Regions from separate parts of the Streptomyces sp. NPDC050610 genome, predicted to be linked through region 1. Evidence: riboswitches for the same ligand, from Rfam matches in the RefSeq annotation. Region 1 holds a riboswitch; each other region holds the start of a gene.
The links. Region 1 has a riboswitch for cobalamin ahead of cobN (cobaltochelatase subunit CobN). Riboswitches for the same ligand answer to the same signal wherever they lie in the genome.

Region 1 (9,859 bases):
CTCCGGCGTCAGCCACAGCGGCCCGGCCGGGCCGAGGCCCACGACCACGACCTCGCCCTCGTGCGCGACGGGCGCGGCGTCGATCCTGCTGGGCAGCACGGCCACCGCGAAGTACGGCACCGACGCCGGGTCCACGTCCGCCAGCCGGCCCGTACGCTCCCCGCTCATCGTCGCCCGCTCCACGTACCGCGCCTCCGCGAGCCGGCCCGAGCGCTCCAGCGCGCCCCGCACGGCGGGGAACGTCCGTCCGAGCTTCATCACCACCGCGGAGTCCGTCGAGGCGAGGCGCGCCGCCAGCTCCTCCTCGGGCAGCGTGCCCGGCAGGATGGTCAGCACCTCCTCGCCCTCCACCAGCGGCTCGCCGAGCCGGGCCGCGGCCGCGCTGACCGAGGTGACGCCGGGGACGACCTCGGTCGGGTAGCGGTCGGCGAGCCGCTTGTGCATGTGCATGTACGAGCCGTAGAAGAGCGGGTCGCCCTCGGCGAGCACGGCGACGGTGCGCCCCGCGTCCAGGTGCGCCGCCAGCCGGGCCGCCGACTGCTCGTAGAACTCCTCCAGCGCGCCCCGGTAGCCGCCCGGGTGGTCGGTCCGCTCCGTGGTGACCGGGTAGACCAGCGGCTCCTCGATGTGGTCGGCGCGCAGATGCCGTTCGGCGATGGAGCGCGCGATGGAGCGGCCGTGCCGGGCGCTGTGGTACGCGACGACGTCGGCCGCGCCGATGACCTCGACGGCCCGTACGGTCATCAGCGACGGGTCGCCGGGGCCGAGCCCGACCCCGTAGAGCCGGCCGGTGGTCTGCTGCTCGCTCACTCTTCCTCGCTCGCTATCGCGTTGATCGCGGCCGCCGCCATGGCGCTGCCGCCGCGCCGCCCGCGCACCACCAGGTGTTCGAGGCCCGCCGGGTGGCCGGCCAACGCGTCCTTGGACTCGGCGGCGCCGATGAAACCGACCGGTATGCCGATGACGGCCGCCGGGCGCGGCGCCCCCGCCCCTCCTTCGCTCACCATCTCCAGCAGCCGGAACAGCGCCGTCGGCGCGTTCCCGACCGCCACCACCGCGCCGTCGAGCCGGTCGCGCCACAGCTCCAGCGCGGCGGCGCTGCGCGTGGTGCCCAGCCGCTTCGCCAGGTCCGGCACGGACGGGTCGGCGAGGGTGCAGATCACGTCGTTGTCCGCGGGCAGCCGCTTGCGGGTGACGCCGCTGGCGACCATGTTGGCGTCGCACAGGATGGGCGCCCCGGCGCGCAGCGCCTCGCGGGCGCGGGCGACGACGCCGGGGGAGTAGGCGAGGTCGCGGACGAGATCGGTCATCCCGCAGGCGTGGATCATCCGCACCGCGACCTGGGCGACGTCGGGCGGCAGCCCGCCGAGGTCCGCCTCCGCGCGGATGGTGGCAAAGGACTGGCGGTAGATGGCCGCCCCGTCCTTCTCGTAGTCGAACACTGTTCCTCGCATGCTGGGATCACTGACTGGGTCTGGCTGGATGGTGCCGGGCCGTGGCCGGCCGTCGTTTCAGGGGGTGTCGTCCACCGGTCACATCGGTCGGGCACGCACGCTACGCGGTGCGCGCCGCCGCCACCGCGTCGGCCAGCTCCCGCCCCGGCGCGACGACCTCGGGCCCGGCCGGCCCGCCGGAGCCGTCAGCGCCGTCGGGCACCGGCCGTACGGTGACGCGGTAGCCGTCGCCCGTCGCCAGGACGTCGACCCAGCCGCCGCCGGGGTGGCCGCAGCGCCGCTCGCAGCCGGACCAGTAGACCGGGAGCCCGCCGCCGCTCCGCCCGGAGAGCGCCGCCGCCGCGTCGGTACGCACGTCCGCGAGGGACTTCGCGCAGCCGGGCCGGCCCGCGCACGCTCCCGCTCCGTGCCAGGGCGATGCCTCGCTGGTGACGAAACCGGCGTCCGCCAGCGCTGCCAGCCGCGCCGGGGCGGCGGCGGCCCGCAGGCCGGGGAGGACGATGCCGCGCCAGGGTGTCACACGCAGTTCGCCGCTTCCGTCGCAGGCCGCCGCCTCGATGAGCAGCTCCCACTGGGCGACGGTCATCCGCCCGAGCGGCGCCGCCACCGAGAGGGCGTACGCGCCGTGCGGGCCGGGGACGAGGCCGGGGGCGGGCGGCGCGCCCAGCGATGGTGAGGTCCGGGGCAGCGGGGTGCTGCCGATGTCTTCGGCGGCGAGGCGCGCGGCCAAGGCGCCGGCGCGCGGGCGGTGGTCCTGGGGGAGGTCGGTCACGCGCCAGGCGTCAACGCCGCTGCCGTCGCGTGCGCTCAGGAATTCACGCGCCGCCAGCACGGCGGCGCGGGGGGCGTCTTCGGCGGCGAGGCCGAGGGCCGGTCCTCCGGTGCCGTAGCCGAGCGCCGTACGACCGTCCTGACCTGCGATCAATGTCACATCGGGGACGAGGGCGGCCACGTCGCCGCGGCCGTCGTCGAGGCCGAAGAGGAAGCGGCCCGAGAGCCGGGCGGTGTCCGGGTCCGCGCACAGCAGCGCGTCCAGCTCGCGGGCCCAGGCCTGTACGTCCGCGTGCCCGGCGCCGTCGAGTCCGGCGAGGGGGGATGCCGCGATGTTGCGTACGCGCTCGTGCCGGTCGGAGGGGAGCAGACCGGCCATGCGCAGCCGGACCGCGAGCGCCGCCCCGCGGTCGGGGGCGAGCCCGCGCACCTGGATGTTGCCGCGCGAGGTGAGGTCGAGACAGCCGTCGCCCAGTTCCGCCGCCAGGTGGGCCAGTGCCGTTGCCTGACGTGTCGTCAGGAGTCCGGCGGGGACGCGGATACGGGCCAGGGCGCCGTCCGCGGCGGGGTGCAGGCGCAGCGCGCCGGGGCATGCGTCGTCGCCGTGCCGGGCGGTGGGCCGGGCCCCTGGCGGGGTGGGAGCGGGGGCGAAAGGCATGGCTGCGAGCATACCGAGACGTTCCACTTGGGTGGGTGCCGGTGTTTCTCGCGGGGCGCCGCCCCGCACCCTGGTCCTCAATCGCCGGACGGGCTGGATGGGGTGGCTGTGCGTCCTCGGGTGTCGGCGAGATGGGACGCGGGCCTTGTCCTCAATCGCCGGACGGGCTGGATGGGGTTGCTGTGCGCCCCCGGCCGCCGGCGGGACGGGGGCGGGGCTTGTCCTCAAGCGCCGGACGGGCTGGATCGGGTCGCTGTGCGTCCTCGGGTGTCGGGCCGGATGGGGTCGCTGTGCGTCCTCGGGTGTCGGGCCGGTTGGGGGCGCTGCGCGTCCTCGGGCGTCGGGCCGGATGGGGGCGCGGGCCCGGTCCTCAAGCGCTGGGCGGGCTGGATCGGGCGGCCATGTGTCCTCAAGTTTCCCCGGCTCCTGCTGGGAGGCGTCCTCCGTGGGCCGGCATGAGAGGCCGGTCGGCCTCGCCGGCCCTCAGCTCGGAACGTATAGCGCTTACTATTCTCACCGGTGGATCATTTCGATCCGCCGGACGCCAGCGACGGCGCCAGGGGAGGAAGCCGGTGAGACTCCGGCACGGTCCCGCCACTGTGAGCCAGGCAGCGATGCCGGGCGAGTCAGGAACTCCCGCCGTCCTCCCACCGCCCGGGGCGCGGACCCCGAGGAAGGCTTGCCGACGCATGCGCATGTTCCGGCTCCGCGCGCCCCGGACGGACCCGCTGTCCGCCCGCCGCTCTGCCGCGGGCTCCCGTACCCCCAGCCGCCGGGCCCCCTCGGCCACCCGGCCCGGAACGACTACGCGAGGCGAGTTCCAGTGATCCTGCTGCTGTCGACGTCCGACACCGACCTGCTCAGCGCGCGCGCCGCCGACGGGCCCGTGCCCTACCGGCTCGCCAACCCGGCCCGCCTCGACCTGAGCGAGCTGCCCGGCCTCCTCGACGGCGTCCAGCTCGTCGTCGTACGGCTCCTCGGCGGCGTACGCGCCTGGCAGGAGGGGCTCGACATCCTGCTCGCCGGGGACCGGCCCGTGGTGGTCCTCACCGGCGAACAGGCCCCCGACGCCCAGCTGATGGAGGCGTCCACCGTCCCCGTCGGCATCGCCGCCGAGGCGCACGCCTACCTCGCGCACGGCGGGCCCGCCAACCTGGAGCAGCTCGCGCGCTTCCTCTCCGACACCGTGCTGCTCACCGGCCACGGTTTCGAGGCGCCCGCGCCCGCCCCCACCTGGGGTTCGCTGGAGCGCACCCCGCGCGCCGACGCGAGCGGCCCGCGGATCGCCGTGCTCTACTACCGCGCCCACCACATGAGCGGCAACACCGCCTTCGTCGAGGCGCTGTGCCAGGCCGTCGAGGACGCGGGCGGCGTGCCCATGCCGCTCTTCGTCGCCTCCCTGCGCGCGCCCGAGGCCGAGCTGGTCGAGGCGCTCGGCGCGGCCGACGCCGTCGTCACCACCGTCCTCGCGGCCGGCGGCACCAAGCCCGCCGAGGCGTCCGCCGGCGGCGACGACGAGTCCTGGGACGCGGGCGCGCTCGCCGCCCTCGACGTGCCGATCCTCCAGGCCCTGTGCCTGACCGGGCCGCGCACCGCCTGGGAGGAGAACGACGAGGGCCTCTCCCCGCTGGACGCCGCCACCCAGGTCGCCGTCCCCGAGTTCGACGGCCGCCTCATCACCGTCCCGTTCTCCTTCAAGGAGGTCGACGAGGACGGCCTGCCCGCCTACGTCGCCGACCCCGAGCGCGCCGCCCGCGTCGCCGGCATCGCCGTGCGCCACGCCCGGCTGCGCCACATCCCGGCCGCCGAGAAGCGCCTCGCGCTCGTCCTCTCCGCCTACCCCACCAAGCACTCCCGCATCGGCAACGCCGTCGGCCTCGACACCCCCGCCAGCGCCGTCGCCCTGCTGCGCCGCCTGAAGGCCGACGGCTACGACTTCGGGACCGAGCCCGTACCCGGCCTCGAATCCGGCGTCGGCGACGAGCTGATCTACGCCCTCATCGAAGCCGGCGGCCACGACCAGGAATGGCTCACCGAGGAGCAGCTGGCGCGCAACCCCGTCCGCATCCCGGCCGCCGACTACCGGCGCTGGTACGAGCGGCTCCCCGCCGAACTGCGCGAGGCCGTCGAGGGCCAGTGGGGACCCCCGCCCGGCGAGATGTTCGTCGACCGCAGCCGGAACCCCGAGGGCGACATCGTCCTGGCCGCCCTGCGCCGCGGCAACCTCCTCATCCTCATCCAGCCGCCGCGCGGCTTCGGCGAGAACCCCATCGCCATCTACCACGACCCCGACCTGCCGCCCTCGCACCACTACCTGGCCGCCTACCGCTGGATCGCCGCCGACCGGGCCGACGGCGGCTTCGGCGCCGACGCCATGGTGCACCTCGGCAAGCACGGCAACCTGGAGTGGCTGCCCGGCAAGAACGCGGGCCTGTCCGCCGCCTGCGGCCCCGACGCCGCCCTCGGCGACCTGCCGCTCATCTACCCCTTCCTGGTCAACGATCCCGGCGAGGGCACCCAGGCCAAGCGCCGCGCCCACGCCACCCTCGTCGACCACCTCGTGCCGCCGATGGCCCGCGCCGAGTCCTACGGCGACATCGCGCGCCTGGAGCAGCTCCTCGACGAGTACGCCTCCATCGCCGCCATGGACCCGGCCAAGCTGCCCGCCATCCGCGCCCAGATCTGGACGCTGATCCAGGCCGCCAAGCTCGACCACGACCTCGGGCTCGCCGACCGGCCGGACGACGACGGGTTCGACGACTTCCTGCTGCACGTCGACGGCTGGCTGTGCGAGGTCAAGGACGCCCAGATCCGCGACGGCCTGCACGTGCTCGGCGGCGCCCCCACCGGCCCCGAGCGCGTCAACCTCGTCCTCGCGATCCTCCGCGCCCGGCAGATCTGGGGCGGCACCGCCGCCCTGCCCGGCCTGCGCGAGGCCCTCGGCCTCGACGAGTCCGCCGCCACCCGCACCGGCGCCGACGAGGCCGAGGAGCGCGCCCGTACGCTCGTCGCGGCCATGGAGGACGCCGACTGGGACCCGGCCGCCGCCGAGAAGGCCAGCCTGGAGCTGCCCGAGGCGCAGCGCCAAGGCGTCCGCGCCATCCTGGAGTTCGCCGCCCGCGAGGTCGTGCCGCGCCTCGCCGCCACCACCGACGAGCTCGACCACGCCGTGCACGGCCTCAACGGCGGCTTCGTGCCCGCCGGGCCGTCCGGCTCCCCGCTGCGCGGCCTGGTCAACGTCCTGCCGACCGGCCGCAACTTCTACTCCGTCGACCCCAAGGCCGTGCCCAGCCGCCTCGCCTGGGAGACCGGCCAGGCGCTCGCCGACTCGCTGTTGGAGCGCTACCGCACCGACAACGGCGAGTGGCCCAAGTCCGTGGGCCTCTCCCTGTGGGGCACGAGTGCGATGCGCACCTCCGGCGACGACATCGCCGAGGCACTGGCGCTGCTGGGCGTCCGGCCCGTCTGGGACGACGCCTCGCGCCGCGTGAACGGCCTGGAGCCCATCCCCGCCGAGGAGTTGGGCCGCCCCCGCATCGACGTGACCCTGCGCATCAGCGGCTTCTTCCGCGACGCCTTCCCGCACGTCATCGGGCTCCTCGACGACGCCGTGCGGCTTGCCGCCGGGCTGGAGGAGAGCGACGAGCAGAACTACGTGCGGGCCCACGCCCAGGCAGACCTCGCCGTGCACGGCGACGAACGCCGGGCCACCACCCGTATCTTCGGCTCCCGGCCCGGCACGTACGGCGCGGGCCTGCTCCAGCTCATCGACAGCCGCGACTGGCGCACCGACGCCGACCTCGCCGAGGTCTACACCGTCTGGGGCGGCTACGCGTACGGCCGCGAGCTGGAGGGCCGCCCGGCCCGCGAGGAGATGGAGAGCGCCTACAAGCGCATCGCGGTCGCCGCCAAGAACACCGACACCCGCGAACACGACATCGCCGACTCGGACGACTACTTCCAGTACCACGGCGGCATGGTCGCGACCGTACGGGCGCTCAAGGGCACCGCGCCCGCCGCGTACATCGGCGACTCCACCCGGCCCGAGACGGTCCGCACCCGCACCCTGGTCGAGGAGACCTCGCGCGTCTTCCGCGCCCGCGTCGTCAACCCCCGCTGGATCGAGGCGATGCGCCGCCACGGCTACAAGGGCGCCTTCGAACTCGCCGCCACCGTCGACTACCTCTTCGGCTACGACGCCACCACCGGCGTCGTCCCCGACTGGATGTACGACAAGCTCGCCCAGACCTACGTCCTCGACCCCGAGAACCGCGCCTTCCTCCAGGAGGCCAACCCCTGGGCGCTGCACGGCATCGCGGAGCGGCTGCTGGAGGCCGAGAGCCGCGGCATGTGGGCCGAGCCGGACGCGGAGACCCTCGACGCCCTGCGCCAGGCGTTCCTGGAGACCGAGGGCAACCTGGAGGGCGACGACTGACCCCTCGTCGCGAGGGTGACGGCTCCTCAAATTGCAAATTGGGCCCATGGCCCGGTGATCACTAAGATCCGCTGAATGATCATCACAAGACGGCTGGTGGCGGGCGCCTTCGCGGCGCTCGCCACGCTGGCCGCCGGCGCCTCCCCGGCCCTCGCCGCGGACGAAGCGGCGGAGAAGGCCCCCAAGGTAGAGCTCGTCCTCGACGTCAGCGGCTCGATGAACGCCAAGGACATCGACGGGCAGTCGCGCATGGCCGCGGCCAAGCAGGCGTTCGGGGAGGTGATCGACGCGACGCCGGAGGTCGTCCAGCTCGGCATCCGGACCCTCGGCTCCGAGTACCCCGGCGAGGACAAGGTGATCGGCTGCCGGGACAGCAAGCAGCTGTACCCCGTGGGCCAGGTCGACAAGGCCACCGCCAAGGCCGCCGTCGCCAACCTGAAGCCGACCGGCTGGACGCCCATCGGCTACGCCCTGCGCGCCGCCGACAAGGACCTCGGCAACGACGGCGGCACCCGGCGCATCGTCCTCATCACCGACGGCGAGGACTCCTGCGGCAAGCCCGACCCCTGCGACGTGGCCCGCGAACTCGCCGCCAAGGGCACCCACTTGACGGTCGACACGCTCGGCCTCGCCCACGACGACAAGACCCGCAGGCAGCTCAGCTGCATCGCGGAGGCGACCGGCGGCACGTACACCTCGGTGCAGCACGCCGACCAGCTCTCCGGCCGCATCAAGCAGCTCGTCAAGCGCACCGCCGACCCGGTCGAGGCGCCGCCGAAGGCGGTGCAGGGCGCCACGGACCAGTGCACCGACGCGCCCGTGCTGGGCGCCGGGATCTTCACCGACCGCGAGAAGTTCGCCGAACACCGCTGGTACCGCGTGAAGGTGAACCCCGGTCAGGAACTGCGCGCCGCGGTGAGCGTCAGCGCCGACCGCGCCGTCAACCCCGACTACGGGGTGCGGCTGCGCGCCGTCAGCGACAAGGGCCAGGAGCTCGTACGCGGCAGCGACGCGGGCAGCGGACGCACCGACGTGCTCTCCTCGGGTCTGCGCTACCCGGTGGCCGAGCAGGACAAGAAGTCCGACGGCAGCCGACCGGACCCCAAGACCGTCTGCCTTGAGGTCGCCAACTCCTTCTCCGCGCCCGACTCCGTCAAGCGCGAACCGGGCCTCCCCGTCGAGCTGGCCGTCGACCTCGTCAAGGCGCCCGACAACGCCTCGGACGTGGCCGCCTTCGGCCTCGGCCGCGGCTGGGTGCTGCTCGCCGCCCTCGGCGGCATCGGCCTCCTCGCCGGTCTGATCTGGGGCTGGCTGACGCGCTGGCGCGTCGCGGTCTGGAGGGCGAACTGATGCGTACGACACGTGTGCTGGGCGCGGCCCTGCTCGCCGCCACGGCCCTGCTGTTCGCCCCGGCCGCCTCCGCGGCAGCCGACGACGCGACTCCCACCCCGAGCGCCGGCGCGAGCGGAGACAACTCCTCCGAGTCCGCGCCGACGGAGGCCGGTACGGGCTTCCGTACCGCCACGGCCATCAAGCAGGGCCAGAAGGCGAGCGCCACCGCCTCCACCGGCGACTACCTCTACTGGCAGTTCCCGGCCGGGGCGGGCCAGCGGGCGACCGCCAAGGCGACCGTGACCCTCCCGGAGGCGAGCCTTCGGCACGGCGCGGCCACCTGGCAGCTCGACGTCTACGACGGACTGCGCCGCCGCCAGGCGTGTGCCTCCGGCGAACCGACGAAACGGGCGTCCGAGACGGACACCGCCATCACCCTCACCTGCACCCTGCGCCCCGTACGGCAGTGGGCCGAGCGCTGGTCCAACGACCCGCTGCCCGGCGCGTACTACCTGCGGCTGACCGTCGCGGAAGCGCCGGACAAGGACATGGGCCTCGCGGCCCGCGCCGAGGTCGAGGCGACGGCGGAGAGCGCCGGCGGCTCGTACGACGGCGGCGGCGAGCTGGGCGCGCCGCTGCACGCCCAGTCGGTCGCCGAGCCGGAGGACGGCTGGACGGGCGGCTGGTTCTCCGACCGCTGGGCGTGGACCCTGGGCGGCGGCGTCCTCGCGGCGCTCCTCGGCGTCGGCGGCTACACGCTGACCCGGCATCCCCGCAACCGCTGGGGAGCCCGCCCGCCCGCCGCGCGCCAGCCGGGGCAGGGGTATCCGGGCGACGGGTACGGCGACGTGCGCTAGCGGACCACGCGGGCGGCGGGCCCTTGGGCCCGTCGCCCGCCCGCACCTGGGCGCTATGATTGCCGCATGCACTTTTCTCCGTGTCAGAACTGGTGGCCGTCCTAGCGGGACGGCTTCCGATCAGACACGACCACGGGCCGTCCGCAAGGGCGGCCCTCGCGCGTTCTCCACGCTCCCGGCCGCTGCCGCGTCCGGCCTCCACCCAGCGAGGAGAACCCCGATGTCCATCACAGCCCTCGACGCCGACGTGTGCCGCGCCCCCGGCGACCACCGCGTACTGACCGGCGACCGGCCCACCGGCCCGCTCCACCTCGGCCACTACTTCGGCACCCTGCACAACCGGGTACGGCTC
Region 2 (9,859 bases), on a different contig from region 1:
GGACGGCGTACCGGGAGACGGCCAGCAGTTCGCCCACGCTCAACTGCCCTGCCGCCAGCCGGAATCCGGCGACGGCGAGGACAGCGATCTGGAGGAGGGGGACGACCATGACGGCCCGCGCGCTGGACTTGCCCTGGACCCGCCACATCCGGTGGCCCTGCCGGCCCAGTTCCGGGAGCGGTTCGAGGATGCGGGCGCGTTCCCGCCCGGCGGTCCGCGCGGCGGCGATGGTGGCGGCACCGCCGATGGCCTCCACGAGCCGGCCCGCGATCTCGCCCTGGCCGCGTTGGTACTGGGCGATGCTGTCGGTGCTGTCGCGCACGAAGACCCGCAGCAGCGCGGCGAGCAGCGGCATCCCGAGGAGGAAGGCCGCGGCGGCCCAGAGGTCGATCAGGGCGAGCGCCACGAGCCCGCCGACGGGCGGGACGACGGCGGAGAGGGTGGCGGCGAAGTTGGCGGGGGCGGTGCCCGCGTAGGCGGCGTTGCCGACCAGCCGCGAGACCAGGTCGCCGGGGCCGAACCGGTCGGCGGCGCGCGGCCCGGTGTGCAGTACGTGCCGCAGCAGGCGGCCGCGCGCCCAGGCCGTGCCGCGGGCGTTGGCGGTGCCGGTGAGCAGCTCTTCGACCGCGTCGAACAGGACGGAGAGTCCGATCAGGGCGGCGCACACGGTGATCCACCGGGCGGCATCCGTCCCGTGGCCGCCGACGAGGACGGCGTCGAGGGCGCGGCCGAGTACCAGGGGCAGCGCCAGGGAGGCTCCGGCGGCGGCCGTGGTGAGCAGGCAGATCGCCGCGGTGCGGCCGGCGCTGTGCCGTACCGCTTCCAGCAGCAGGCGGTCGGCGGCCCGGTTCGTCGTCCGCGTCGGCTGGTCACCGCCGGTGGGCGTCGGCATGCTCGGAGCGGTCCTCCCTTCGGGGTGCGGCCCCGGGCTTGGTGCTGCCCGGGGCCGCCCTACAACCGATGAAGCGTCATGCGTGACGTGTCATCAGGGTTGTCAGAGACTCGTTGTCAGAGACTCGGATACTCAGACGCTCAGAGACACAGAACGATGCTCGCTTCGCTCCAGCACAGCAGGAGGCTGGCCTCGCTGCCGCCGCCACCGCCGTGCCCGCCGAATTCGGTTTCCATCGTCTGCAGGTCGAGAAGGGCCATGGTGGTTCCTTTCACAGTGGGGACTGAACTGTCTTGCTACGGACCCGTCTCCGGGGCCGGTTCGTGGTCCCGCCGGGGCGGCGGGAGGAAGGGGAGCCCTACGGGCTCGGTGTGCAGCGCGGCGCCCAGGGCGAGCAGACAGCCCGCGGTGCCGGTCGCCAGATCCATCGACAGGCGCATCATCTGGTCGCCGGGGAAGGCGAGATGGCCCTGGTAGGGGACCGCGTACCAGGCGAGGGCGGCCAGTTGGGCGGCGAGGCCGCCGGCGGCGCCGGGTACGGTCGTACGGCTGAGGTGGAGGATCGATCCGCCGCGGCCCCGGAAGAGGCCGGGCTGCGCGTAGAAGCGCGACTTCGCGGCGGGCAGGATGCCGGACCGCGCCGACTCGAACTCCTCGTCGGTCCGGTGCGCCGCGAAGTCGTCGAGCACCGCCCCGATGCCGATGCTGCCCTCGCCCAGATACGGCAGGGTGCGCCAGCCCTCGTCGACGACCAGGGTGCCGCGGTCGTTGCGAACGCACACCGCGAGGTCCTGCCGCAGGGCGTCGGCCGCGAGGTCCAGCAGGGCCGCGTCGCCCGTACGCTCGTACAGCCGCAGGAAGAGCAGGGCCGGTCCGCTCGCCCCGTGCAGCAGTCCGGCGCGGGTCCGCTTCCCGGCCTCCCGGACCCGGGCCAGCCGGGCGGCGGTGAGCTCGGCGACCTCCAGGGCCCGGCCGCGCAGGGCGGACTCGCCCGTGGTCGCCGCCAGGTGGTCGAGCGTGAGGCCCAGCCCGGCGAGTCCGCTGTTCAGGTCGGGGGACAGCCGCTGCCACTTCTCGCTGAGCACCTGTTCGACCAGGTCCAGCGCGGGCTCGGGGTGGCCGAGCCGGTCGAGTACGTACCCGGCGCCGAGCAGGCCGTCGTAGAGCCCGAGCGGCGCGCCGCGCGGCGGGTCGCCGGCCTGGCGCAGCAGCCACTGCTCGCCCTGCTCGTAACGGGCCGCGCCCACCTCGCCGAGCGCGTACAGCACCCCGGCCGCGCCGTACGCGAGGCCGAGGCCGCCGCCGGTCTCGAACTGGGAGATGTCGCCCGGGAAGAGCCGGTCGTCGCGCTCGGGGGTGGCCGACGCGAGGATGGCGCGGACCATGGAGTCACGGCTGAGCGGCCACTCCGCGGGCTCGACGGGCAGGTACCGCTCGGCGGAGGCCGAGGGAGCCGTGGAGGCCGACCCGGCTGACGGGCTCGTGGAGGCCGAGCCGGCCGACCCGGCTGACGGGCTCGTGGAGGCCGTGGAGACCTCGTCCAGCAGGCGGTACGGCCGCCCCTCAGTGACCGGCTCAGCAGCCGTGACCGCCGTAGCCGCCCCCTCCGGCGCTCCCGTGACGCGCGCGATCTCCCGTACCGCGTCGTCCCAGAACTCCTGGGGCACATCGGGGAATTCGTCGGCGGCGACGGCGGCGAGGTGTGCCGCCTTGTCCCGGTCCATCACCAGCAGCGTGGTCATCGGCAGGAACAGCGCGAGGCCCAGACACGCGAGCGCGTAGCGGTCGACGTCGAAGCCCCGGCGGTCGGCGGGGGCGATGAAGCCGGGGTGGGCGACGGCCTGCCGGTGGTTCTCGTCGACGTGCGCGGCCGTCTCGAAGTCGAGGAGCATCACGGACTCCTCGTCGGGCGCGACCATGATGTTGAACATGTGCAGGTCGTTGAAGACCACGTCGCGGCTGTGCACGGCGGCGACGGCCGCTCGTACCGCGCCGTGGACGCGCAGCGCCCAGCGGGTGTAGTCGGCGACGGCGGCGGGGTCCGGGGCGGCGCCGATCAGAGGGTGCCGCCGCGCGTAGAACGAGTTGAGGGTGGTGCCCTCCAGGTAGTCCATCACCAGGAAGCGGTGGTCGCCGAGGGTGAACCAGTCCCGCACCTCGGGGGCCACGCCGAGGCCGGTCAGCCGCTCCAGGGCCGTCTTCTCGCGCTCCAGGCGGGTGACGGCGTCGGCCCGGTCGGCGGCGAGTCCCGCGTGCGGCCGGGCTTCCTTGAGGACGACCTTCGCGCCGGTCCGGGTGGACTGCCCCGCGTAGACGCCGCCGCCGTTGGAGAAGTGCAGGGCCCGCTCGATGCGGTACGGCAGTTCGGTGGTGGTCGTGGCGTTGCGGGCGGCGAGCTGCGGTTCCAGGAAGGCGGGCAGCGTCACCCAGTCCGGGACGTGGAAGGCCGGGTCCCGGCGGTCCGGGATCAGCTGGCCGTCGGCGTCCTCGATGGCCGAGACGAGGGAGCCGGCGGCGTCGAGACAGTAGCGGGGTGCGAAGCCGCCGTATCTGACGTACAGCGGGCCTTCGTTCCAGCGCAGGTCGGAGAGGATGTACGGGCCGGGTTCGCCGGCCAGCAGCGCGCCCAGCTCTTCGAGAATGAGGTGGAATTGCCGGTCGTCGGCCGGGTAGATGGTGACGAATTTCCCGCTCGATCCGCGCGGCGCGTACTTGGAGTTCCGCAAGTGGAGCGGGCGCGGGCCGGGGACGAACTTGAAGGGAATGGCCCGCGGAACGCAGTAGTCCCACACCTTCGCGGCGGTCTTCTCGGCGTTCTCCAGACACGCGGAGACATGGACCTTCCACCCCTGCTGGGGCCTTCCCGGAAGGGATTTCCCCTCCGGGGTCACGGGGCTGACATGGAGCCAGTCCCCGGAGAGGAAGGACCGCCATCCTTCGGGGACGGCGCGCTGGGCGGCCTCGTAAAGCGGGCCGGAACCACCGGTTCCAGGGGCCGCGGCGGAGAGTCGGTCCGGGGTCTCGTAGAAGTACTTGTCGGCAAGGCAGAAGACCTCGTACCGCTTGTCCACCGGACCCCCCTCGACGACGTTGCATCGAGATTTCCACGCCGCCGGGGGGACGGACAGTCACGGTTGTCATGAAGCGGCCGTGCGGAACTCACAAGTAACCGCTATTACGCGCTAGTAGGTGAGCGCGTTCCCTATTCCTCGGGTGGAAATACCGCCTCTCCGCTCGCGAGCACCGTGATGGAGATGGCCTCGACGGGACAGCCCTCGGCCGCGGCGAGCACGGATTCCGAGGCGTCCCGTTCGGCGGCCACCGGGTGCGACTGGCGGGCCTCGTCGAGCCGGAAGCCCTCGGGCGCGGTGCTCGCGCACATGCCGGAGCCGATGCACACGCCCCGGTCCACCTCGACGTGCCAGCGGTCGCTCATCAGCTGTCTCCCTCGACGTACGGGCGGTCGCCCATCAGCTGTCTCCCTCGATGTGCCGACGGTCCCTCATCAGCCACCTCCCTCGACGTGCCGACGGTCGCCCATCAGCCGCCTCCCTCGACGTGCCGGCCGTCGCCCATCAACCGTCCCCCTCGATGTGCCGGCAGTCGCCCATCAGCTGTCCCCGTAGCCCGCGGGCAGGTGGATCATCTTGTGCTCCAGATACTCCGAGAACCCCTCGGGCCCGAACTCCCGGCCCAGGCCGGAGTTCTTGTAGCCGCCGAACGGTCCGAGCATGTCGAGGCTGAAGGTGTTCACGCAGTACGTGCCGGTGCGCACCCGGCGCGCGACGTCGATGCCGCGCTCGACGTCGGCGGTCCAGACGCTGCCGGACAGGCCGTAGTCGGAGTCGTTGGCGATCCGTACCGCCTCCTCCTCCCCCTCGTACGGGATCAGGCAGACGACCGGGCCGAAGATCTCCTCACGGGCGATCCGCATGGAGTTGGAGACGTCGCCGAAGAGCGTCGGCTCCACGTACCAGCCCGTCTCCTGGTCCGCCGGGCGTCCGCCGCCGGTGAGGAGTTTGGCCCCCTCCCGCTGCCCGATGGCGATGTAGTCCAGGGACCGCTGCCGCTGCCGCCGCGCGACCAGCGGGCCGATCTCGGTGGCGGCGTCGAGCGGGTCGCCCACCACGAGCGCGCCCGCGGCGGCGGCGAGCCGCTCCGCGATCTCGTCGTAGCGGGCGCGGGGCGCGAGCACCCGGGTCTGGGCCACGCACGCCTGCCCGTTGTTCATCCAGGCGCTGGGCACGATCCCGGCGACGGCCGCCTCCAGGTCGGCGTCCGGCAGGATGACGGCGGCCGACTTGCCGCCCAGTTCCAGGGTGACGCGGGTCAGGTTCCGGGCGGCCACCTCCATGACGCGCCGGCCCGCCTCGACCGACCCGGTGAAGGACACCTTGTCGACGCCGGGGTGCCCGACCAGGTACTCGCTGACCTCCCGGTCGGCCGGCAGGACGGACAGCACCCCGCGCGGCAGCCCCGCCTCGGCCGTGATCTCGGCCAGCAGATACGCGTCCAGCGGCGTCTCCGGCGACGGCTTGAGCACCACCGAGCAGCCGGCGAGCAGGGCGGGCGCGAGCTTCGCGGCGGCCACGAACTGCGGTACGTTCCACGGCACCACGGCCGCGACCACGCCCACCGGCTCACGCCGCACCAGCAGCGGCCCGAGCACTCCGGCCCGCCGCTCCTCGTACGGGAAGTCGCGCGCGACGGTGATCGCGCAGTCCCAGACCATCATCGCGCCGAGCGCCTGCGCGAGAACGCTCCAGGAGGAAGGGGAGCCGTTCTGGGCCGAGATGAGCCGGGCGATCTCCTCGTGGCGCGCGGCTATGGCGTCCTTGATGCGGGTGACGACCTCGATCCGCTCGTCCAGGGTGCGGCTCGCCCAGACGCCGGAGTCGAAGGAGGCGCGGGCGGCGGCGACCGCCTTGTCGACGTCCGCGCGCGAGGCGTGCGGCACCCGGCCGATGACCTGTTCCGTGTGCGGCGAGACGACCTCGATGGCGTCCCGGCCTGCCGGATCGGTCAACTCGCCGCCGATGAAGAGCTGTCCGTGCTCGATGAGGTCGCTCATGTCTGAGCCTCCCGCGGGTTGGCTTGGCCCCTGCCCGTACGGCCGCCGGTGCCGGCAACCGTTCTGACACTGCATCAGAACTGATACCAGTTCTAGTTATAGTGGGCAATGGATCCGACGCGGGACGCCGTGGGATACGGCCCGGCAGACGACGAACGGCCCGCCCGGCGACGAGACCGGGCGGCCACAGCGAGAGGGGACCCCGCATGGCGCACGTCACGGACCACGGAGGCGGGGTCTGGTCCATCCCCGTCCCCATACCGGACAACCCCCTCGGCCACACCCTCATATACCTCCTCGACACCGACGACGGCCCCGTCCTCATCGACACCGGCTGGGACGACCCCGCCTCCTGGGACGCGCTCGCCGCAGGGCTCACGGAGTGCGGCACGGCCGTCTCCGAACTGCGCGGCGTGCTCATCACCCACCACCACCCCGACCACCACGGCCTCTCCGGGCAGGTCCGCGAGGCGTCGGGCGCGTGGATCGCCATGCACCCCGCCGATACGGACGTGGTGCGCCGCACCCGGGAGACGGACCCCCTCCACTGGCTGGGCTACCTCGTCGACAAGCTCGCCGCCGCGGGCGCCCCCGACGACCACCTCGCCCCGCTGACCGCCGCGCTCGCCGAAGGCCGCGCCCGCCCCCTCCCCGGACACCGGGCCGCACTGCCCGACCGGGCCATCGAACCGGGCGAACTCCTCGACCTCCCCGGCCGCCGGCTGCGCGCCGTCTGGACCCCCGGCCACACGCCCGGCCACGTCTGCCTCCACCTCGAAGAGGCCCACCCCGCCGGCCGGCCCGGTCACGGCCGGCTCTTCTCCGGCGACCACCTGCTGCCCGGCATCACCCCGCACATCGGCCTGTACGAGGGCCCGGCCGCCGGGAAGGGAACGGCGGCGGGCACTCCGGGAGACGCTTCGGCAGGCCCTTCGGCGAGCGCTTCGGCGAGCCCTTCGGTGAGCGCGTCGACGGGCATTTCGCCAGACGCCTCGGCGAGCGCTTCGGCAGTCGTCCCGGCGGGCGCGGCCATCGACCCGCTCGGCGACTACCTCGCCTCCCTAGAACGCGTCGCCGCCCTCGGCCCCGCCGAAGTGCTCCCCGCCCACCAGCACCCCTTCACCGACGCCCCCGCCCGCGTCCGCGAACTCCTCGAACACCACCGGGCCCGCCTCGCCGACCTGCGCGAACTCCTCGCCACCCCCCGGACGCCCTGGCAGCTCGCCGTGGCCATGGAGTGGAACCGCCCCTGGGCCGGCATCCCCTACTCCTCCCGCAACATCGCCGTCTCCGAGACCGAGGCCCACCTGCGGCGGCTGGTGAAGCTCGGCCACGCGGAGGCGGTGCCGGGGAGCGAGCCGGTCACCTACCGGGCGGTGTGAAGAGAGGGGAAGGGAAGGTCCGCTCCGGCCCGTGAGCGGAGCGCGCGGAACCCGCCCGTTAGAGTGTTCTGCACAACTTCATCCCGCCTCGCCACGGGGAAAGCCGGTGCGACTCCGGCGCTGACCCGCAACCGTGAGTGCGGCCCGTACCGCGTGTACGGCCGTACGAGCCGGAGCACCCGCGCCGGGGCGAACAGGCTCCCGGAACCGGACGCGCCCGCCTGGCGGCGGCGCCCGGCCACCGGCACCGTCGAGGTATACGGAGCTGAGCCCGGTGCCACCGCGCGGTCTGGACGACAGTGCGCGGGTGGGCGGCCGTGCACGGCTGTGTACCACCACCGCTGTGTACCACGCTGTGTATCACCCACCGCTGCGACATTCACCGAGAGGCACCGACCCCATGGCCCCCTCCCCCGCCGTCCACGCGCGCCGCGGCGCCGCGGCTCTGGCCGCCGCCGCCCTGCTGAGCGCGGCCGCGGCCCCCGCCGCCTTCGCCGATTCGCCGCCCCCGGCGGCGCCGGGCCTGTACGGGACGACGAACCCGCAGTTCGACGGCGTGTTCCGGCAGTCGCTGGCCTTCCTCGCGCAGGACTCGGCGGGCGTCACGCCCGCCAAGCCGGCCGTGGACTGGCTGGCCGGGCAGCAGTGCGCGGACGGCGGCTTCGCCGGGTACCGGGCCGACACCGGCACAGCGTGCGACGCGAAGAAGGGCGAGTTCACCGACGCCACGGCCGCCGCCGTGCAGGGGCTCGCGACGGTCGGCGGGCGCGGCGCGGAGGTGAAGAAGGGGCTCGACTGGCTCAAGGCCACCCAGAACGAGGACGGCGGCTGGGGCGCGCAGCCCGGCAACCCCAGCAACGCCAGCTCCACCGCGACGGCCATCGGCGCGTACGCCGCGGCCGGCCAGGACCCGGCGAAGGCCGCCGCCAAGGGCGGCAAGAGCCCGTACGACGCGCTGCTGACCTTCCAGCTCGGCTGCGACGCCAAGGAAGGCGAGCGCGGCGCCTTCGCCTATCTGCCGCAGAAGGGGCAGCTGCTCGCCAACGACCTCGCGAGCGCGGCGGCGACGCTGGCCGCATCGGGCAAGGGGTATCTGGTGGAGCACCCGAGTGGTGGGGACAAGGCCCCGAAGCCGCTCGCCTGCACCGATGGCAACGGCAAGGGCAAGGCGGAGAACGCCTCCGCGGCGGCCGACGCCGGGTCCGCCTACCTGGCGGCGAAACTCGCGGGCAACGGGCAGCACCTGGCCTCCGCCATGGACCCCAAGTCCGACAAGCCCGACTTCGGGGCCACGGCCGACGCCGTCACCGCCCTCGCGGCGGGCGGCCACACCGACGCCGCGGGGAAGGCCATGGGGTGGCTGCGGGACGACAAGAACGGCGCCGCCGCCTGGGCCAAGGGCGACCCCGGCAAGCTCGCGAAGCTGATCCTCGCGGCCAAGGCGTCCGGGACCGACCCGCGCACCGTCGGCGGCGACCTCGTACAGCAGCTGAACGCGACGGGCCCGAAGCCGGAGGCGGCGGACTCGTCGAAGAAGGACGCGAAGGACGAGAAGAAGAAGGACGACAGCGGGTTCGGCGTCTGGTGGTTCGTGGGCGTCTGCCTGGTGGCGGGCATCGGCGTCGGCTTCCTGATCAGCGGCCGCAAGAAGAACCCGAAGCGGTGACGGGCGGCCTGCGCCGGGCGTTCGGCGCGGCGCTGCTCGCCGGGGCGCTCGCCGTCCTGGGCGCCGCGCCCGCGCACGCGGACGGCTACCGCTACTGGTCCTTCTGGGAGCGTTCCGGCCAAGAGTGGACGTACGCCACACAGGGGCCCTCTGTGGCGCGGCCCGACGACGGCGACACCCTCGGCTTCCGGTTCGCCGTCAGCCAGGACTCCTCGCAGGCGGCGAAGCCGCGCGGGGCCGCGGGCTTCGGCGCGATCTGCGCGGACACCCCGGCCAAGGGCGGCAGCAAGCGCGTCGCGCTCGTCGTCGACTTCGGCACCGCCGCCGACGCGCCGGACGGGCGTACGCCGCCCCCGGCCCGTACGGCCTGCGCGCGCGTCGGTACGGACGCCAGCGCGAGCGAGGCCCTGGCGGCGGTCGCGAAGCCGCTGCGCTACAACTCGGCGGCGCTGCTGTGCGCCATCGACGGCTACCCGAAGTCGGGCTGCGGCGAGCAGGTCGCCGACGGCGGGAAGAAGACCCCCGCGCCGAGCGGGTCGGACAAGGCCGAGGCCACAGACAAGGCGGACAAGGACGATGGCGGGGGCGGCCCGTCCGCCGGGCTGATCGGCGGCATCGCCGCCGTCGTCGCCCTCGGCGCCGCCGCCTGGTGGCAGGCACGCCGCCGCCGCGGATGAACGACCACCAAGCGCGGCGCCCCCGCGCCCGTACGACGGCGGACCAGCGGAACGGGCCGGTCATGGGCCGCGCCCGTGCTCCTCTGACCTCCCGGAGCAGCGCCCTGCACCCCGGCGCGTGGTGGCTGTGGGCGCTCGGGCTGGCCACGGCCGCTTCGCGGACCACGAATC
Region 3 (9,859 bases), on a different contig from region 1:
GCGGAGAAGGCCGCCGCGTCCTCGTCGTAGGCGAGCCGGCGGCGCACCACCTCGACCCGCTCGTCCGGCTCCCGCGAGGCCGCGACCTCCACCGTCAGGCCGAACCGGTCCAGCAGCTGCGGGCGCAGCTCGCCCTCCTCGGGGTTCATCGTGCCGACGAGGAGGAAGCGGGACGCGTGCCGTACGGAGACGCCCTCGCGCTCCACGTAGGAAGCGCCCGTGGCGGCGGCGTCCAGCAGCGCGTCGACCAGGTGGTCGCCCAGCAGGTTGACCTCGTCGACGTACAGCACGCCCCGGTGCGCGGCGGCCAGCAGGCCGGGCTCGAACGCCTTCACGCCCTCGGACAGCGCCCGCTCGATGTCGAGCGCGCCGACGAGCCGGTCCTCGGAGGCCCCGACGGGCAGTTCGACCATCTTCGCGCCGCGCGTGCCGGACGTCTCCGCCGTACCGCCCGCGCCGCTCTCGTGCGGCCCGTCGGGGCACTGGGGGTCCGGGGCGGCGGGGTCGCAGGAGAAGCGGCAGCCGGGCACGACCGCGACACCGGGCAGCAGCGCCGTGAGGCCGCGCACGGTGGTGGTCTTCGCGGTGCCCTTGTCGCCCCGTACGAGCACACCGCCGATAGCGGGCGAGATGGCGTTGAGCAGCAGGCCCAGCCGCATGTCCTCCATCCCGACGACCGCGGTGAACGGATAGGTGGTGCTCATCCGGTGATCACTCCTTCGAGTGGCCTTTGGCGATTGGTTCGTTGGTTTCCGAGGGGTGTGAGGTGTGTGAGGTGTCTTAGGCATTCGGGGTGTCTGTGGCGTCCGGGGCGGCCGGGGCGTCCGGGGTATCCGAAGCACAGGCCCCTCGCGCCCGCCGAGCCGGCGCCCGTCACGGCGCACCCGGCGGAATGAACGGCAGCCCCTCCGGCACGCCGTCCTCGATCAGCCGCAGCAGCGCGTCCGTGTCCGCGTGCTCCTCGATCAGGTCGCCCAGCCGGTCCAGCTGCTCCTCGCGCAGCGCCCCGAAGCTCGTGTCCGGCGCTGGTACGAACGCCCGGCCCGCCGCCTCCGCGACCCGCCGCAGGAACGCCCGCCGGAAACCGTCGCTCTCCAGCGACCCGTGCCAGTGCGTGCCCCATACGGACCCCACCCGGCAGCCGTCCAGGAACTTCTCGTCCCCGCCCGCCACCTCCGCGACCCCGTGGTGGATCTCGTACCCCTCCACGTGCTCGCCCAGCGCCTTGCCCGCCGGCCGGGCCAGGGTCTTGCCGGCGGCGAACCGGACCCGTACCGGCAGCAGGCCCAGCCCCGGCACCGTCCCGGCCTTCGACTCCACGTCGTCCTCGATGCGCTCGCCCAGCATCTGGAAACCGCCGCAGACGCCCAGCACCGGCCGCCCCTCGCGGGCCCGGCGCACGACGGCGTCGGCCAGCCCGCGCTCGCGCAGCCAGGCCAGCGCCCGTACGGTGCCGCGGGTGCCCGGCAGCACCACGAGGTCGGCGTCGACCAGCTCCTCCGCCCGGTCCACGAACCGCACGACGACGCCCGGCTCGGCGGCCAGCGCGTCCACGTCCGTGAAGTTCGACATCAGCGGCACGGCGGCCACCGCGACGCGCAGCACGTCCGCGCCGTGCGGCGGCGCGACGACGCTCTCGCGCACCGCGCCGCGCATCGACACCCGCAGCCCGTCCTCCTCGTCGATGCCGAGCCCGTGCGCGTACGGCAGGACGCCCACCGTCGGCCGCCCGGTGAGGTCCCGCAGCATGTCCAGACCCGGTTCGAGCAGCGACACGTCGCCGCGGAACTTGTTGACCAGATACCCCGCGATGAACCGCTGGTCCGCCTCGGAGAGCAGCGCGGTCGTGCCGAAGAACGACGCGAAGACGCCGCCGCGGTCGATGTCGCCGACCACGACGACCGGCAGCCGCGCGGCCCGCGCGATGCCCATGTTGACGATGTCGGTGCGCCGCAGATTGATCTCGGCCGGGCTGCCCGCGCCCTCGCAGATCACGGCGTCGTGCGTGCGCCGCAGTTCCTCCAGGCACTCCGTCACGGTGCCGAGCAGCTGCTCCCGCCCGGTGTACCGGGCCGCTTCGCCGTCGCCGAAATAGCCCTGCGCGCTGAGTTCGCCGACCGGTTTGCCCATCAGTACGACCTGGCTGCTGCGGTCGCTGCCGGGCTTGAGGAGCACCGGGTTCATCAGCGCGCTCGGCTCCACGCGCGCCGCCGCGGCCTGCATCGCCTGCGCCCGCCCGATCTCCGCGCCCTCGCGGGTCACGAACGAGTTCAGCGACATGTTCTGCGCCTTGAACGGGGCGACCTTGACGCCCTTGCGGACCAGCCACCGGCAGATCCCCGCCGTCACCACGCTCTTGCCCGCGTCCGAGGTGGTCCCCGCGACGAGCAGCCCACCGCCGATCGGGCCGCCCGGCCCGTGTACGTCGCCTGTCACCGCTGTCTCCTCGCTCCGCGAACCCACACCGGCCCCCATTCACCCGCCACGAGCCTGCCCACAACACCGGCCACTGCCACCCCGCCGACCACTCCCGCAACACCACGGAGCAGGACGGCACCGCGCCCCGGCCCTGCGGCACCTGCCCGGCCGGGACCGACAGCGGCGGCCACGCTGGTCCGTCCGCAGGCCGCGCCCGAGCGGCGGTTCACACCCGTTACCGCTCTTACCGCCCCCGCCGCGCCGCCCCCGTCGCTCGGGGCAGGGACAGCAGCCGGTGCCCCGGTTCGTCCGTCGGCAACGCTCGTACTCCTCCTGCTCACGCCAGCGACGTCGCCCGCCGCGCCCGTACGGCCGGCCGCATCCGCCGGGCCGGTCACGCCCGTTACCTTGCTCGCCGCGCCGACCGGCCCGCAGGCCGCACCTGCGCGGCGGGTTATGCCCGCCACCGCTCTTGCCGCCCCAGCCTCGTCGCTCGGGACAGGGACAACAACCGGCGCCCCGGTCCGTCCGTCGCCAACGCCCGTACTCCTCCTGCTCACGCCCGTGACGTCGCCCGCCACGCCCGTACGGCCGACCGCTCCGGCCCGTCCGGCCGCGCCCGTACGGCCCAGCGCCTCCGCCGCCTCCGCCACGCCCGCGACAGCGCGCGCCACGCCCGTGACGGCTTCGGCCGCGCTGCCGCCTCCCCGGCTCCGCCCCCTGCCCGCGGCGGCCAGGAGCGCCGCCCGTCCGGCGATCGCGCAGCCCAGCGCCAGCAGGGAGACCCGCCGCGAGAGCCGTACCGCCCGTTCGATGTCCGCGACGGCGACCGGGCGCAGCTCCGCTCCGAGTACGGGTCGGTGCTCGACCCGGCCCTGGTAGGCGAGGGTGCCGCCGAGGCGCACGCCGAGGGCGCCCGCGAAGGCGGCCTCGACCGGGCCGGCGTTGGGGCTCGGGTGTTTTGCCGCGTCGCGGCGGGCCACGCGCCACGCGCCGCGCGGGTCGGGCCCGGCGACGGCGGCGAGCACGGCGGTCAGCCGCGCCCCCGGCCAGCCGGCGACGTCGTCGAGGCGGGCGGCGGCCCAGCCGAACCGGCGGTGGCGCGGCGACTTGTGGCCGACCATGGCGTCCAGCGTGTTGACGGCGCGGAAGCCGATCAGCCCCGGCACTCCGCCGAGGCCGCCCCACACCAGCGCGCCGACCACCGCGTCCGAGGTGTTCTCGGCGACGGACTCCACCACGGCGCGCGCGATCTGCTGCTCGTCCAGTTCGCGGGGGTCGCGCCCGCACAGATGCGGCAGCCGCTCCCGCGCCGCCGCGAGGTCCCCGGCGGCCAGCGCGCCGCCGACCGCCCGCGCCTCGCGGCCCAGGGAGGTGCCGCCGAGCACGGCCCAGACGGCGGCGGCGGTCAGCGCGGTCTCGGCGGCGCGGGGCGCGGGGGCGGTGCGTACGGCACGGGCCAGCAGCGCGCCGCCCGCGGCGGCGCCGCCCGCGCACAGCGCGGTGTGCAGTGCGCCGAGGCCGCGGTGGTCGCGCCACAGGGCGCGCTCGGCCGCGGCGGCGGCGCGTCCGAAGGCGGCCACGGGGTGGCCGCGGCGGGGGTCGCCCGCGAGGAGGTCGCCGAGGAAGCCGAGGGCGGCGCCGTACGCGAAAGGGGCGTGACCGGCACGCATCCGTATGTGTCCTCACTCAGGGTCCGCGCCCTGGCTCGACGTGACCGGCGACCAGAGTCTCCTGGCTCCCGGATCCGCGCTTTCCCCGGCCTTCCAGCTCGCTGTCGGCGAGCCGTGGCCTGTGAGCAGTGGGGGAGCGCTCCCCGGTAACAGTGGCGGGACCGCGCCGGATTCGCACCGGCTTCCTCTGCTGTCGCCGTTTGGCTCCGGAAGTCCACCATGGCCCGGGAACGGCCGTCAACTCACGCTTGACCTGCGACGGGGGAGTGTGCGGAGGCACACAGCGGGAAGCGCGGAAGGGCCCGCCGGGCGGCGGCGTCGAAACGCTCCGCCGCCCGGCGGGCCCGAAGGCGCCGCCGTCGCCCGGCTCAGGCGACGATGAGGTAGATGCCGTACGCGACGACCGCCGCGCACAGGGCGAAGCAGGCGTACGCGCCGGTGCGGGCGAGGGCGCCGGGGCCGCCGGTCGCGGCGGCCGTGCCGTTCCCCTGTTCCCGTGGTTTGCGGGACGTGCCGACGATGCCGAGCGTGAACACGCCCACCATGCCGACCGTCACCACGAGGCTGACGCCGAAGACCTGCCCGAGGGCCGCCCAGTCGATGTTCATGGCGTGGTTCCTGGTTCCTTAGCTGGTGGCCGCGGCGGCCGGGGCGAGGTCGTGGGACTGGGGGCCCGGCGCGTCCGCCGCGGCGAGCGGACCGGCGGGCGGCGGGGCGACGCTCTGGAGCGCGGCGGTGACCACGCCGGCCGGCTCGGCGGCCGGGGCGTCCGCGGCCCCCGGGGCGGCGGCTTCGGGCGCGTTCACATTGGTGTGGTCGACCGGCTTGCGGCGCGAGGCCGCCCAGATCGCGCCGCAGACGGCGAGGGCGAGGACGGCGACCGCGGTGATGCCCCAGTCGCCCTGATCGGCGAGGAGCGCCGCGCCGCCGGAGACGAGGGCCGCGGCCGGGAGCGTCAGGCACCAGGCGATGACCATGCGGCCGGCGGTCGACCAGCGGACGACGCCGCCCTTGCGGCCGAGGCCGGAGCCCATCACCGCGCCGGAGCAGACCTGGGTGGTGGAGAGCGCGAAGCCGAGGTGGGAGGAGGAGAGGATGACGGCGGCCGCGCCGGTCTGGGCGGCGAAGCCCTGCGGCGGCTGGATGTCGGTGATGCCCTTGCCCATGGTGCGGATGATGCGCCAGCCGCCCAGATAGGTGCCGAGCGCGATGGCGAGGCCGGCCGAGACGATGACCCACAGCGGCGGGTCGGAGTGCGGGGCGACGACGCCGCCGGTGACCAGCGCGAGGGTGATCACGCCCATGGTCTTCTGCGCGTCGTTGGTGCCGTGGGCGAGGGAGACCAGGGCGGCGGAGGCGATCTGGCCCGCGCGGTACCCCTTGGCGGTGTCCCGTTCGTCGCGGCCCCGGGCGAGGCGGTAGGTCAGGCGGGTGGCGAGCAGCGCGGCGAGGCCCGCGACGAAGGGCGCGGCCACTGCCGGGATGACGACCTTCATGATGACGGCGTCGCCGTTGACCCCGCCGGTGCCGACGGAGACCAGCGTCGCGCCGATCAGTCCGCCGAAGAGGGCGTGCGAGGAGCTGGAGGGGAGTCCGGCCAGCCAGGTCAGGAGGTTCCAGACGATCGCGCCGACCAGCCCGGCGAAGATCACCTCAGGTCTGATGCCCGCGCTCTCGTCGATGATCCCGCCGGAGATGGTCTTGGCCACCTCGACGGAGAGGAACGCGCCGACGAGGTTCAGCGCCGCCGACATCGCCACCGCGGTGCGGGGGCCCAGGGCGCCGGTGGAGATGGTGGTGGCCATGGCGTTGGCCGTGTCGTGGAAGCCGTTCGTAAAGTCGAACACCAAGGCCGTGACGATCACGATCCCGATGAGAAGCGTGATGTGTTCCATTCACCCAGGCAATCAGTTTGGTGAGCAGTGACGCGGCGAACCTAAAGAGCCTGGATGAACGGAAGGTGAACTGGAACGGGCGTGGTGGTGACGCCAACCGGAGTGGCGCGGCGCCCGGCGTCCCGGGAGCCGCGCCACCGCGGTGCGGGGGTTGGGCCGCGCCCGGAGAATCACCCGGAGGCGAACTGCCGCAGCCCCTTCATCGTGCCGTTGAACACGTCCTGGTCGCCGGGGAGGAGGCCGCGGTTCGCGTGCTGCCAGAAGGTCGCGAACGACCAGCCGGCGGGCATCGGCCCCGGCGAATCGTGCCAGTTCGCCAGCCACAGCGGATGATCCGCCCCGAAGGCCCGGCTGCCGCCCGTGCAGCTGTTCCACCAGCGGGTGGTCGTGTAGATCACCGGATGGCGGCCCGTACGCCGCCGCACCTCGCCGCTGAAGGACGAGATCCAGCGGACCATCTCCGTCCGGTCCAGCCCGTAGCACTTCCTCTTGCTGTACGGGTTCCCCTCGATGTCCAGCGCGGGCGGCAGGGTCCAGCCGTCCGCGCGCCACGCGCCGCCGTGCCGCAGGAAGTACGCGGCCTGCGTACGGCCCGAGGAGCGGCTGGGCACCCCGAAGTGGTACGCGCCGCGCAGCATCCCGGCCTTCCGCGAGCCGTTGTACTGCTGCGCGAAGTACGGGTTGCGGTAGTCCGTGGCCTCGGTGGCCTTCACGTAGACGAAGCTCCCGCCGTCGGCGCGGACCGCCGGCCAGCTGACGTTCTTCTGGTGCGAGGACACGTCATGGCCCTGCGGCTGGGCCCCGGCGGCGGCCGGAGTGCCCTCGGCCAGGACGGCGGCCCCGAGTGCGAGCGCGGCGGCGGAGGCGGCGATCAGCCTGCCCCGCCGCCGTGGCGGATGGCCGCCATGGTCCATGTCTCCCGCCAGAGGGCGGAGTACATGACAAAGTCGTGCGAAATTCGTGGATGTCATGACCAACACCGTCGATCACCAGCCAATCACAGTAAGTCGCTTATCGGGCTCTCTATAGCGGATTCCGGATGCCCGGAGTCCGCGCGACAGCGCCCTCCGCCGCCGCACCCCTTGACGCCATCCCTTCGGGGTCCTCCGGTTGGAGTCCTCCGGCCGTCCGCGCCCACGGTCCGCCCCGCCGCCCGTACCATCGCGCGACGGAGGCGGACGGAAGCGGACGCGAACCGGCGCGAACCGGCCGGAGCGCACGGAACCCAGCGGAGGCGAAGGCTCATGACGGACCGCGCAGCGGTGGAACGGACCTGGACCGACGTGGTCGCCACGGCCCGCAGGACGGTCGCCGACGGACTCGTCGTCGGCACCTCGGGCAACGTCTCCGCCCGCGTCGGCGACCTGATCCTCGTCACCCCCAGCGGTGTCCCCTACGACAGGCTCGGTGTTGACGACGCCGTGGCCGTCGACCTCGACGGCCGCCAGGTGCTCGGCGAGCTGATCCCCACCAGCGAACTCCCCATGCACCTCGCCGTCTACCGCGAGACACCCGCCGCCGCCGTCGTCCACACCCACGCCGAGCACGCCACGGCCGTCTCCACGCTCGTCCCCGAACTGCCGCTGATCCACTACATGGCCGCCGCGCTCGGCGGCCCCGTCCGCGTGGCCCCGTACGCCCTCTACGGCACGCGGGAACTGGCAGAGAACATGCTCCACGCCCTCCGCGACCGCACCGGCTGCCTCCTCCAGAACCACGGCACCGTCACCTACGGCGACACCCTCGACCAGGCGTACGACCGCACCGCCCAGCTCGACTGGATGTGCCGGGTCTGGCTCACCGCCGCCGCCCTGCCGGGCCGCACCCCGACCCTGCTGACGGGCGAACAGCTCCAGCAGGTGACCGAGAAACTCCGCGGCTACGGGCAACGCGCCCCCGCCCGCGACCACGACAGCGACAGCGACTGAAACGGGCCGGGCCCGCTCGCGCCCGAGCCGCACCCGCCGTCCGTGCCTCGGCCATACCGGCGCTCGCGCCTGAGCTGCACCCGCCGTACGTGCCTTGGCCGCACCGGCGCTCGCGCCCGGGCCGCACCCGCCGTACGTGCCTCGGCTGCACCGGCGCTCGCGCCCGAGCCGCACCGGCTGCTCGTGCCCGGCCCGAGCCGGCTGCTCGTGCCCGACCCGCGCCGGCCGCTCGCCCTCGGGCCGCGCCCGTCGTACGCGCCCGACCGCGGCTCCCGTCGAGCCCGACCCGCGTTCGCCGCGCGGGCCCGAGCCGTCCGGTTCGCCCCGGCCCGCCCGTATCGCCCGACCCGGACCGGCCCTGACCGATGACGGTCGGTCCGGTCCGGGCCGAAGCGCGGCGGGGGCGGCAGGTTCCGGCCCCCGCCGCGCCGCGCCCGCGTCACCCGCCCGCGCCTGCCCACTGGCCGGGCCGCCCGCGCGCACCCACACTGAGGAGGATGCGCCTGCGTACAGCGGCGGCCGCGGCCGTCACCACCGTGCTCGGTGCCGGGGCCGCCGTCGTGGCGGCCGGACGGTACGCCAGCGATGCTGCCCTCAAACCCGCGCCGGGCCGCCCCCTGCCGGGCGAACCGCAGCTCACCGTGCACGCCATCGCGGCCGGCCAGATCACCCTGAGCCGCACCCTCGCCTCGCTGCGCCCCGGCACGTACGGACTCACCGGCCCCGGCGTCCACGCCGTCGTCGGCCCCGTCGTCGAGGGCGCCCCGTCCCCCGCCGCCTGCGTCGTCCGCCGCCTCGAACGCGTCACCCACGGCAGGCTCGAACCCGGCCTGCGCCTGCGGCTCACCCCCCAGGTGCACGTGGGCAACCCGCGCGACGCGCTCGGCCTCGACCACGCCGACGTCGACGTGCCCGGCGAACTCGGCTCCCTCCCCGCCTGGTTCGTGCCCGGCGCCCGGGACATCTGGGTCATCACCACCCACGGCCTCGGCACCACCCGCGAACACCCCATGGTGGTCATGCCGTTCCTGCACGGCCAGCAGCTGCCCGTACTGGACCTCGCCTACCGCGGCGACCCCGGCGCGCCCCGTCAGCCGGACGGCATCGGCCGCCTCGGCGACACCGAATGGCGCGACCTGGACGCCGCGATCCGCTTCGCCGTGCGCTACGGCGCGCGCGGCGTCGTCCTGCACGGCTTCTCCACCGGCGCCACCATGGCGCTGCGCGCCGCCACCGGATCGGCGCTGCGCCACCGCGTCAGCGGCGTCGTCCTGGACTCCCCGGTGCTCGACTGGCAGGCCACCCTGCGCGCCACGGCCGCCGCCCGGCACACCCCCGCCGCCCTGCTGCCGCTGGCCGTACGGGCCGCCCAGGGCCGTACGGGCCTGCTCGACGGCGGCCGCGCGGAGACCGCCGAGGCAGCCGCCGGCCTCGCCGTGCCCACCCTGATCGTGCACGGCCCGGACGACGTCATCGCGCCATGGGAGAGCTCCCGCGAACTGGCCGACGCGCGACCCGAACTGATCACACTTCACGCCGTTCCGCGCGCGCCGCACGCCGCGATGTGGAACGCTGATCCGCAGGGCTACGAAGAAGCCCTGCGGCGCTTCATGACACCGCTCATGTAGCGCCCCGGACACCGTCGCGCACCGCGGCGAAGATCCCCATCGGGCATTCCGATTGGGTTTTCGGAGCGTCAACGGCAAGACTGCTCCTGTGACGTCCCGTACTCCGCGCGACTCCCGGCTCCGACTCGTCCCTCAAGCGCCGATCGCCGCTGCCCGCCGGGCCGTGGCGAACCGCGGCTCCCGCCCGGCGCCCCGCCCACCAGCGGGCATGCCGCCACCGACGGAGCTGGCCCGGCACGCGAGAGTCGGGCTCACCGGCGCCGTCAAGGTCGCCCGCTGGATGGCAGGGGAGCGCGACCAGGGCGCGGAGCCGAGAC

Region 2: linked by a shared signal. The riboswitch ahead of AB0I22_RS22005 (prenyltransferase/squalene oxidase repeat-containing protein) and the one ahead of cobN (cobaltochelatase subunit CobN) in region 1 are both predicted to bind cobalamin.
Region 3: linked by a shared signal. The riboswitch ahead of AB0I22_RS26085 (cobalamin biosynthesis protein) and the one ahead of cobN (cobaltochelatase subunit CobN) in region 1 are both predicted to bind cobalamin.

Annotation. Positions count from the first base shown of each region.
Region 1 is NZ_JBFAIV010000007.1:141,352-151,210, forward strand. Features, by position in the region: gene AB0I22_RS11440 (precorrin-2 C(20)-methyltransferase) at 1-810, opposite strand, end outside; gene AB0I22_RS11445 (precorrin-8X methylmutase) at 807-1,454, opposite strand; gene cobG (precorrin-3B synthase) at 1,555-2,883, opposite strand; cobalamin riboswitch at 3,404-3,540, shown strand; gene cobN (cobaltochelatase subunit CobN) at 3,707-7,318, shown strand; gene AB0I22_RS11460 (VWA domain-containing protein) at 7,394-8,668, shown strand; gene AB0I22_RS11465 (hypothetical protein) at 8,668-9,507, shown strand; gene trpS (tryptophan--tRNA ligase) at 9,728-9,859, shown strand, end outside.
Region 2 is NZ_JBFAIV010000017.1:132,448-142,306, reverse strand. Features, by position in the region: gene AB0I22_RS22035 (ABC transporter ATP-binding protein) at 1-892, opposite strand, end outside; gene AB0I22_RS22030 (SapB/AmfS family lanthipeptide) at 1,033-1,152, opposite strand; gene lanKC (class III lanthionine synthetase LanKC) at 1,189-3,963, opposite strand; gene AB0I22_RS22020 (ferredoxin) at 4,095-4,328, opposite strand; gene AB0I22_RS22015 (aldehyde dehydrogenase) at 4,503-5,963, opposite strand; gene AB0I22_RS22010 (MBL fold metallo-hydrolase) at 6,170-7,345, shown strand; cobalamin riboswitch at 7,404-7,547, shown strand; gene AB0I22_RS22005 (prenyltransferase/squalene oxidase repeat-containing protein) at 7,746-9,011, shown strand; gene AB0I22_RS22000 (SCO2322 family protein) at 9,008-9,688, shown strand; gene AB0I22_RS21995 (CbiQ family ECF transporter T component) at 9,751-9,859, shown strand, end outside.
Region 3 is NZ_JBFAIV010000023.1:57,650-67,508, forward strand. Features, by position in the region: gene AB0I22_RS26075 (putative cobaltochelatase) at 1-704, opposite strand, end outside; gene AB0I22_RS26080 (cobyric acid synthase) at 874-2,403, opposite strand; partial or broken gene AB0I22_RS26085 (cobalamin biosynthesis protein) at 3,150-4,091, opposite strand; cobalamin riboswitch at 4,146-4,280, opposite strand; gene AB0I22_RS26090 (hypothetical protein) at 4,460-4,699, opposite strand; gene AB0I22_RS26095 (inorganic phosphate transporter) at 4,718-5,986, opposite strand; gene AB0I22_RS26100 (lysozyme) at 6,157-6,900, opposite strand; gene AB0I22_RS26105 (class II aldolase/adducin family protein) at 7,231-7,914, shown strand; gene AB0I22_RS26110 (hypothetical protein) at 8,412-9,542, shown strand; gene AB0I22_RS26115 (hypothetical protein) at 9,631-9,859, shown strand, end outside.